Regions from separate parts of the Streptomyces sp. NBC_00887 genome, predicted to be linked through region 1. Evidence: riboswitches for the same ligand, from Rfam matches in the RefSeq annotation. Region 1 holds a riboswitch; each other region holds the start of a gene.

The links. A riboswitch is a leader RNA that binds a small molecule or an ion and turns the genes downstream of it on or off. The one in region 1 is predicted to bind thiamine pyrophosphate.
Region 2: it holds a riboswitch for thiamine pyrophosphate, as region 1 does, so the genes downstream of both, thiO (glycine oxidase ThiO) here and thiC (phosphomethylpyrimidine synthase ThiC) in region 1, are expected to answer to the same signal.
Region 3: it holds a riboswitch for thiamine pyrophosphate, as region 1 does, so the genes downstream of both, thiO (glycine oxidase ThiO) here and thiC (phosphomethylpyrimidine synthase ThiC) in region 1, are expected to answer to the same signal.
Region 4: it holds a riboswitch for thiamine pyrophosphate, as region 1 does, so the genes downstream of both, OG844_RS19225 (thiamine ABC transporter substrate binding subunit) here and thiC (phosphomethylpyrimidine synthase ThiC) in region 1, are expected to answer to the same signal.

What each region holds. Positions count from the first base shown of each region.
Region 1 is NZ_CP108788.1:5,821,400-5,823,572, reverse strand. It holds gene OG844_RS26620 (YibE/F family protein) at 1-599, opposite strand, end outside; TPP riboswitch at 671-804, shown strand; gene thiC (phosphomethylpyrimidine synthase ThiC) at 797-2,173, shown strand, end outside.
Region 2 is NZ_CP108788.1:2,124,125-2,126,297, reverse strand. It holds gene thiS (sulfur carrier protein ThiS) at 1-76, opposite strand, end outside; gene thiO (glycine oxidase ThiO) at 73-1,290, opposite strand; TPP riboswitch at 1,288-1,400, opposite strand; gene OG844_RS09675 (hypothetical protein) at 1,452-1,793, shown strand; gene OG844_RS09670 (NAD(P)/FAD-dependent oxidoreductase) at 1,891-2,173, shown strand, end outside.
Region 3 is NZ_CP108788.1:7,878,483-7,880,655, reverse strand. It holds gene OG844_RS35940 (NAD(P)/FAD-dependent oxidoreductase) at 1-549, opposite strand, end outside; gene OG844_RS35935 (hypothetical protein) at 647-988, opposite strand; TPP riboswitch at 1,040-1,152, shown strand; gene thiO (glycine oxidase ThiO) at 1,150-2,173, shown strand, end outside.
Region 4 is NZ_CP108788.1:4,251,986-4,254,158, reverse strand. It holds gene rlmN (23S rRNA (adenine(2503)-C(2))-methyltransferase RlmN) at 1-724, shown strand, start outside; TPP riboswitch at 802-908, shown strand; gene OG844_RS19225 (thiamine ABC transporter substrate binding subunit) at 980-2,077, shown strand; gene OG844_RS19220 (ABC transporter permease) at 2,122-2,173, shown strand, end outside.

The DNA of each region.
Region 1 (2,173 bases):
CCGCGCAGCCTGCCCACCACGATCACCGCGAGGGCGAAGATCCCGGCCAGCAGGGCCATCGGGAACGTACGGGCCACGTCGGTCACCGAGTACTGCAGATCACGGGGCGCGTCGGGCGCGTACGCCACAACCACCCCTTGACCGTCCCTCAGTTGCCTGGTCGCGTCGGGCTGGATGATCTCGACGAACGTACGGCCCTTGTCCTTGCCGGTCGTCACCTCGACCGTGGCCTTCTTGCACAGCCCCGACTGCTCGTTGACCGCCTCACGCCCCGAGGGTGTCGAGGTGTCGCCGGTGGGCGGCACCTGCGCGGCGTTCACGTCCGCGCAGTCCACCCTGGCGATCTCCACCACCTTGCCCTGCTGGGTCTGCCGGTCGAAACCGACACCCGTGCGCTCGTGGGAGGGCGCGCCGCCCGGCCAGAAGGCCACGAGACCGACCAGGACCGCGGCGGCGAACGGGATCAGCACCGCGGCGATGACCTTGCGCAGATGCTTGGACACGGGCGCGGCGGGGCCGTGGCTGTGGCCCGGTGCATGGCTCTGCGTACTGCCGGACCGGGGGCCGTGCGGTTCGGGGGCGCTGGGGGAGGACGTCACCGGGCGATCATCCCAAGAACGGGAGAGGCCCTCTGGCCAGCACGCCAGGAGGGAGGCTAGCGTGGAGGCACCTTTGCACACGCGGGAGCTCGGAGCACCGGGCTGAGAGGGCGCTGACCTCCGTATATCCGTACGGGACACGCTGCGCCGACCGCCGAACCTGTTACCGGGTAATGCCGGCGTAGGGAGTAGGTCTCATGACCACAGCGGACGCACGCACGCCTGCCTCGAAGCAGAACGCCCAGAATGCGCAGGACGTGGCGAACAGCGAGGCCGGGAAGTCCATCGGCTGGCACAAGGGGTACGTCCAGGGCTCGCGCCCGGACCTCCGGGTGCCGGTCCGTCAGGTGCACCTCACCAACGGCAAGGACGTGACGCTCTACGACACGTCGGGGCCGTACACCGATCCCTCCACCGAGACCGATGTCCGTCGCGGGCTCGCGCCCCTGCGGGAGAACTGGATCATCGCCCGCGGCGACACCGAGGAGTACGCGGGCCGCCCGGCGCGTCCCGAGGACGACGGGCTCAAGCACACGTCGCCGCGCGGCGGCCTGCGCAACCTCGACGCGGTCTTTCCCGGCCGCCCCCGTCAGCCCCGCCGCAGCCGCGACGGGCAGCCGGTCACACAGCTCGCCTATGCCCGCCGCGGCGAGATCACTCCGGAGATGGAGTACGTCGCGATCCGGGAGAACGTGGAGCCCGAGGTGGTGCGCGAGGAGATCGCGGCGGGGCGGGCCGTGCTGCCGGCCAACGTCAACCACCCGGAGATCGAGCCGATGATCATCGGCAAGCGGTTCCTGGTGAAGGTCAACGCCAACATCGGCAACTCCGCGGTCACCTCCTCCATCGAGGAGGAGGTGGACAAGATGACCTGGGCGACCAAGTGGGGTGCCGACACGGTCATGGACCTGTCCACCGGCCGCAACATCCACACCACGCGCGAGTGGGTCCTGCGCAACTCCCCCGTGCCGATCGGCACCGTTCCGCTCTACCAGGCACTGGAGAAGGTGGACGGCCGGGCCGAGGAGCTGACCTGGGAGATGTACAAGGACACCGTCATCGAGCAGGCCGAACAGGGCGTCGACTACATGACGGTGCATGCCGGGGTCCGGCTCCCGTACGTCCCGCTGACGGCACGCCGCAAGACCGGCATCGTCTCCCGCGGTGGCTCGATCATGGCGGCCTGGTGCCTCGCGCACCACAAGGAGTCGTTCCTCTACGAGCACTTCGAGGAGCTCTGCGAGATCCTCGCGGCCTACGACGTGACCTACTCGCTCGGTGACGGACTGCGCCCCGGTTCCATCGCCGACGCCAACGACGAGGCGCAGTTCGCCGAACTGCGCACGCTCGGTGAACTGAACTCCGTCGCCAAGCGGTTCGGCGTCCAGACGATGATCGAGGGCCCGGGCCACGTCCCGATGCACAAGATCAAGGAGAACATCGACCTCCAGCAGGAGATCTGCGAGGAGGCGCCGTTCTACACGCTCGGCCCGCTGACCACCGATGTCGCCCCGGCGTACGACCACATCACCTCGGGCATCGGTGCGGCGATGATCGCCTGGTGGGGGACGGCG
Region 2 (2,173 bases), 3.7 Mb from region 1:
ACAGGGACACCGACTCGGGCCCGGATGCGGAGGCGGACGCAGGTGCGGGAGCGGCGGTGGGCAGGGGCTCGGTCATGCGGGCTGCTCCTGAGGTGCTGAAGTGAGGGCTCCGGGGGAGAGGTTCGGTGACGCGGGACCCCGGCCGGAGGACGCGAAGCGGCTCGGCGCGAAGGGGCGCGCCTCTGCGGGCAGTTCGCCGGTGGCCAGCACTTGGCCCATCACGTCACCGGTGACGGGCGTCAGCAGCACCCCGTTGCGGTGGTGGCCGGTGGCGAGGTGCAGGCCGGGCAGTGCCGTCGGGCCCAGCAGCGGGGCGTTGTCCGGAGATGCGGGACGCAGGCCCGCGCGGGTCTCGGTCAGCGGCAGTTCGGTGATGCCCGGCACCAGCTCGTGGGCGTCGCGCAGCAGTTCGTAGACCCCGCCCGCGGTGACCGTCGTGTCCCAGCCCATCTCCTCGCTGGTCGCGCCCACGACCAGCTCGCCGTTGGCGCGCGGGACGAGGTAGACGTGACTGCCGCGGACCACGGCCCGTACGGTGCGGCTGAGGAAAGGGGCGTACGCGGGCGGCACGGCCAGACGCAGTACCTGCCCCTTGACCGGGCGGACCGGTGGTACGACCTCCTCGGGGACCCCGGCGAGTCTGCCGCTGAGACTGCCGGCGGCCAGCACGACCTGGTCGGCGCTCAGCTCCGTACCGTCCGCGAGGACCGCTCCGGCCGCCCGGCCGCCCGTCACGCGGAGCCGCTCCGCCCGGGCCCGGTGGAAGACCACACCGGCCCGCTCACACGCCGTGACCAGGGCCGAGGCCAGCCGGCGGGGATCCACCTGGTGGTCGCCGTCCGCCCGCAGTCCGCCGCGCACGCAGGGGGCCAGCATCGGCTCCAGCCGGCGGCACTCGCGGCCGCTCAGCCACTCCGACGCCAGCCCCGAACGCTGCTGCAGGGCGTGCAGCTCCCGCAGATGGGCCCGGTCGTCGGAGTCCAGCGCGACCGCCAGCGTGCCGCAGGCACGGAAGCCGGTCTCCTGCCCGCTCGCTTCCTCCAGCTCGGCCACGAACGCCGGATAGCGGGCGGCGGAGGCGACATTGAGGCCGAGCAGCGTCTGCTCGCCGTAGTGGAGTTCGGTGACGGCCGCGAGCATGCCGGCCGCGACCTGGGCGGCACCGCCGCCCGGTTCGGGATCGGCGACCGCGACGGACATGCCGCGCCCGGCCGCCCGCCAGGCGGTCACCAGGCCGATGATGCCGCCCCCGACGACCAGGACGTCGGATCCGTTCTCGGAGATGCGCATGGGCGTCCAGCCCCTCCCTTCGCCGGCATGACCCGGATCAGGTTCGTACGGTCGGAGGCCGTCCAGCCTCCCTCTCAGCCCGGTGCGTCCGGGCTCCCGCGAGTGCCTTACGTTGGCCACCCTAAACCCCGCAACCCGCAGCCAGTAAGGGAGCAGCCACCGTGGCCCGTTCACTCGACGGACTCGTCCTGTCGCCCGTCGCGGACCAGGCACCCGGCCAGGTCGGCACCCGCACACGCTTCACCTACCGGGAGCGGGAGGGACGGGTCTGGGCCGAGTACGCGGGCGGTGACGTCGTCCGCGGACATCTCGTCGGCACCAGGGAGGGCGACACCCTGGACTTCCGTTATGTGCAGCTGAAGCAGGACGGAACGACCTCCGGCGGCCACTGCGTCTCGACCGTCACGGAACTCCCCGACGGCCGGGTGCGGCTGGAAGAGCGGTGGGAGTGGGAGTCCCAGGAGGGCAGCGGGACGAGCGTGGTGGAGGAGCTCGACACCTGATGGAACGTCAGGTGATTAGGGTGGCCGGGTGAGCGAGCAGACGGAACAGCGGGAAACGGGACAGCAGCCACGCCGGGTCGTGGTCGTCGGCGCCGGCATGGCAGGCGTGCAGACCGCCGTGGCCCTGCGCGAACAGGGCTTCGCCGGCCAGGTCACCCTGATCGGCGCGGAACCGCACCAGCCCTACGACAGGCCGCCCCTGTCGAAGGCGGTCCTGCTCGGCAAGGCCGAGGACTCCGCCTTCGACGTCGACTTCGAGGCGCTTGACATCACCCTGCGCCTTGGCCTCGACGTGAGCGGACTGCGCGCCGACGCACACGAACTGGACACCCCCGAGGGCCCCGTCCCGTACGACGTGCTGGTTCTCGCCACCGGGGCCG
Region 3 (2,173 bases), 2.1 Mb from region 1:
TCCGCTCTCGGCGTACCAGCGGGCCATCGGGGCGGCGACGTCGGCGGGCAGGGTGCCCGCGAGGGGGCGTTCCGCTGCTTCGACGACGGTGACCGCGCAGCCCGCGGCACGGGCCGCGGTGGTGAATTCGGCACCGATCCAGCCGGCTCCCACGACCACGACGTCGTGCTGCCGCTCCAGGACGGGCCGCAGCCGTGCGGCATCGTCGACGGTGCGCAGCAGATGGACACCGGGAACGCCCTCGGAGCCGGGCAGGACGACGGGCTCGGCCCCGGTGGCGAGAACCAGCACGTCGTACGGGACGGGGCCCTCGGGGGTGTCCAGTTCGTGTGCGTCGGCGCGCAGTCCGCTCACGTCGAGGCCAAGGCGCAGGGTGATGTCAAGCGCCTCGAAGTCGACGTCGAAGGCGGAGTCCTCGGCCTTGCCGAGCAGGACCGCCTTCGACAGGGGCGGCCTGTCGTAGGGCTGGTGCGGTTCCGCGCCGATCAGGGTGACCTGGCCGGCGAAGCCCTGTTCGCGCAGGGCCACGGCGGTCTGCACGCCTGCCATGCCGGCGCCGACGACCACGACCCGGCGTGGCTGCTGTCCCGTTTCCCGCTGTTCCGTCTGCTCGCTCACCCGGCCACCCTAATCACCTGACGTTCCATCAGGTGTCGAGCTCCTCCACCACGCTCGTCCCGCTGCCCTCCTGGGACTCCCACTCCCACCGCTCTTCCAGCCGCACCCGGCCGTCGGGGAGTTCCGTGACGGTCGAGACGCAGTGGCCGCCGGAGGTCGTTCCGTCCTGCTTCAGCTGCACATAACGGAAGTCCAGGGTGTCGCCCTCCCTGGTGCCGACGAGATGTCCGCGGACGACGTCACCGCCCGCGTACTCGGCCCAGACCCGTCCCTCCCGCTCCCGGTAGGTGAAGCGTGTGCGGGTGCCGACCTGGCCGGGTGCCTGGTCCGCGACGGGCGACAGGACGAGTCCGTCGAGTGAACGGGCCACGGTGGCTGCTCCCTTACTGGCTGCGGGTTGCGGGGTTTAGGGTGGCCAACGTAAGGCACTCGCGGGAGCCCGGACGCACCGGGCTGAGAGGGAGGCTGGACGGCCTCCGACCGTACGAACCTGATCCGGGTCATGCCGGCGAAGGGAGGGGCTGGACGCCCATGCGCATCTCCGAGAACGGATCCGACGTCCTGGTCGTCGGGGGCGGCATCATCGGCCTGGTGACCGCCTGGCGGGCGGCCGGGCGCGGCATGTCCGTCGCGGTCGCCGATCCCGAACCGGGCGGCGGTGCCGCCCAGGTCGCGGCCGGCATGCTCGCGGCCGTCACCGAACTCCACTACGGCGAGCAGACGCTGCTCGGCCTCAATGTCGCCTCCGCCGCCCGCTATCCGGCGTTCGTGGCCGAGCTGGAGGAAGCGAGCGGGCAGGAGACCGGCTTCCGTGCCTGCGGCACGCTGGCGGTCGCGCTGGACTCCGACGACCGGGCCCATCTGCGGGAGCTGCACGCCCTGCAGCAGCGTTCGGGGCTGGCGTCGGAGTGGCTGAGCGGCCGCGAGTGCCGCCGGCTGGAGCCGATGCTGGCCCCCTGCGTGCGCGGCGGACTGCGGGCGGACGGCGACCACCAGGTGGATCCCCGCCGGCTGGCCTCGGCCCTGGTCACGGCGTGTGAGCGGGCCGGTGTGGTCTTCCACCGGGCCCGGGCGGAGCGGCTCCGCGTGACGGGCGGCCGGGCGGCCGGAGCGGTCCTCGCGGACGGTACGGAGCTGAGCGCCGACCAGGTCGTGCTGGCCGCCGGCAGTCTCAGCGGCAGACTCGCCGGGGTCCCCGAGGAGGTCGTACCACCGGTCCGCCCGGTCAAGGGGCAGGTACTGCGTCTGGCCGTGCCGCCCGCGTACGCCCCTTTCCTCAGCCGCACCGTACGGGCCGTGGTCCGCGGCAGTCACGTCTACCTCGTCCCGCGCGCCAACGGCGAGCTGGTCGTGGGCGCGACCAGCGAGGAGATGGGCTGGGACACGACGGTCACCGCGGGCGGGGTCTACGAACTGCTGCGCGACGCCCACGAGCTGGTGCCGGGCATCACCGAACTGCCGCTGACCGAGACCCGCGCGGGCCTGCGTCCCGCATCTCCGGACAACGCCCCGCTGCTGGGCCCGACGGCACTGCCCGGCCTGCACCTCGCCACCG
Region 4 (2,173 bases), 1.6 Mb from region 1:
GTGCGGGATGAACTGCCCGTTCTGCGCGACCGGGCAGGCCGGCCTCGACCGCAATCTCTCCACGGCCGAGATCGTGCACCAGATCGTGGACGGGATGCGGGCGCTGCGTGACGGTGAGGTCCCGGGCGGGCCCGCGCGGCTCTCCAACATCGTCTTCATGGGTATGGGTGAGCCCCTGGCCAACTACAAGCGCGTCGTCGGGGCGATCCGGCGGCTGACCGACCCCGAGCCGGACGGCCTCGGACTCTCGCAGCGCGGGATCACCGTGTCCACGGTGGGCCTGGTGCCGGCCATGCTGCGCTTCGCCGACGAGGGCTTCAAGTGCCGTCTCGCCGTCTCGCTCCACGCCCCGGACGACGAGTTGCGCGACACCCTCGTTCCCGTGAACACGCGGTGGAACGTCCGGGAGGTGCTGGACGCGGCGTGGGAGTACGCCGAGAAGTCCGGCCGCCGCATCTCCATCGAGTACGCGCTGATCCGCGACATCAACGACCAGGCATGGCGGGGCGACCGGCTCGGCCGGCTGCTCAAGGGCAAGCGCGTGCACGTCAACCTCATCCCGCTGAACCCGACGCCCGGTTCCAAGTGGACCGCCTCGCGGCCCGAGGACGAGAAGGCGTTCGTCGACGCGATCGCCGCTCATGGTGTACCCGTCACGGTCCGTGACACCCGTGGTCAGGAGATCGACGGGGCCTGCGGACAGCTGGCGGCCTCCGAGCGCTGACAAGGTTCCGGGGACGGGCGCCATCCGGCCGGAACGGCGTGATCCGGCCGGTGTAGCCTGGCCCGGAAATCAACTTCATATTCCGACAGGGGAGCGCCACAGCGCTGAGAGTGCGGCACCGAGCCGCAGACCCTCTGAACCTCGCCCGGGTCATTCCGGGTAGGAAGTTCGGACCTTACTCAAGCTGTTGCGCCCTGCCCGCTCGCCGAGCGGGCAGGGCCGCGTCTCTTCCTGGTCACGTCCAGGAGGAATCACATGAACACCACCACGAAGTGCGCCGCGACGGCGCTGGCCGCCGCGCTCGGCGTGACCGTGCTCGCGGGCTGCGGCGGATCCGACGACGACGCCTCGGGTTCCGGGAACTCCAAGGCGTCCAAGACCGTGACCCTCGTCAGCCACGACTCCTTCAACGCCTCGGAGGCGGTCCTGAAGGAGTTCACGAAGGAGACCGGCTACACGGTCAAGGTGCTGAAGAGCGGTGACGCCGGTGCCGCGCTCAACCAGGAGATCCTGACCAAGGGATCCCCCCGCGGCGATGTGTTCTTCGGCATCGACAACACGCTGCTCTCACGAGCCCTGGACAACGGACTGTTCACCCCGTACGAGGCGAAGGGGCTCGACCGCGTCGCGGCCGACACCCAGCTCGACGCGGACAAGCACCGGGTCACGCCCGTCGACACCGGCGACATCTGCATCAACTACGACAAGAAGTACTTCGCCGACAAGAAGCTCGCGCCGCCGCAGTCGTTCGACGACCTGCTGAAGCCCGCGTACAAGAACCTCCTCGTCACCGAGAACGCCGCGACCTCCTCGCCCGGCCTCGGCTTCCTCCTCGGCACCGTCGCCACGTACGGCGAGGACGGCTACCAGGACTACTGGAAGAAGCTGAAGGGCAACGGCGTCAAGGTCGTCGACGGCTGGGAGCAGGCGTACAACGAGGAGTTCTCCGGCTCGGCGGGCGGCAAGAAGACCAAGGCAGACCGGCCGCTCGTCGTCTCGTACGCCTCCAGCCCGCCCGTCGAGGTGCTGTACGCGGAGCCGCAGCCCACCGAGGCACCGACCGGGGTCGCCACCGGAACCTGCTTCCGCCAGATCGAGTTCGCCGGCCTGCTGGACGGTGCGAAGAACGAGGCGGGCGGTAAGGCGCTGCTGGACTTCCTGATCAGCAAGCAGTTCCAGGAGGACATGCCGCTCAACATGTTCGTGAACCCGGTCGCCGAGGACGCGGAGCTGCCGGAGCTCTTCACGAAGTTCGGTGCGACCGTCGACAAGCCGACGACCGTGGCCCCGGAGAAGATCGCCAAGAACCGTGAGCAGTGGGTCCGGTCGTGGTCCTCGCTCGTCGTGAAGTAGCCGCGCGTCCCCCGCGCGGGGGGAACGCGGCGCGGCTCGGCCTGATGGCCGTGCCCGTCGCGTTCTTCGCGCTGTTCTTCGCCTACCCCGTCGTCG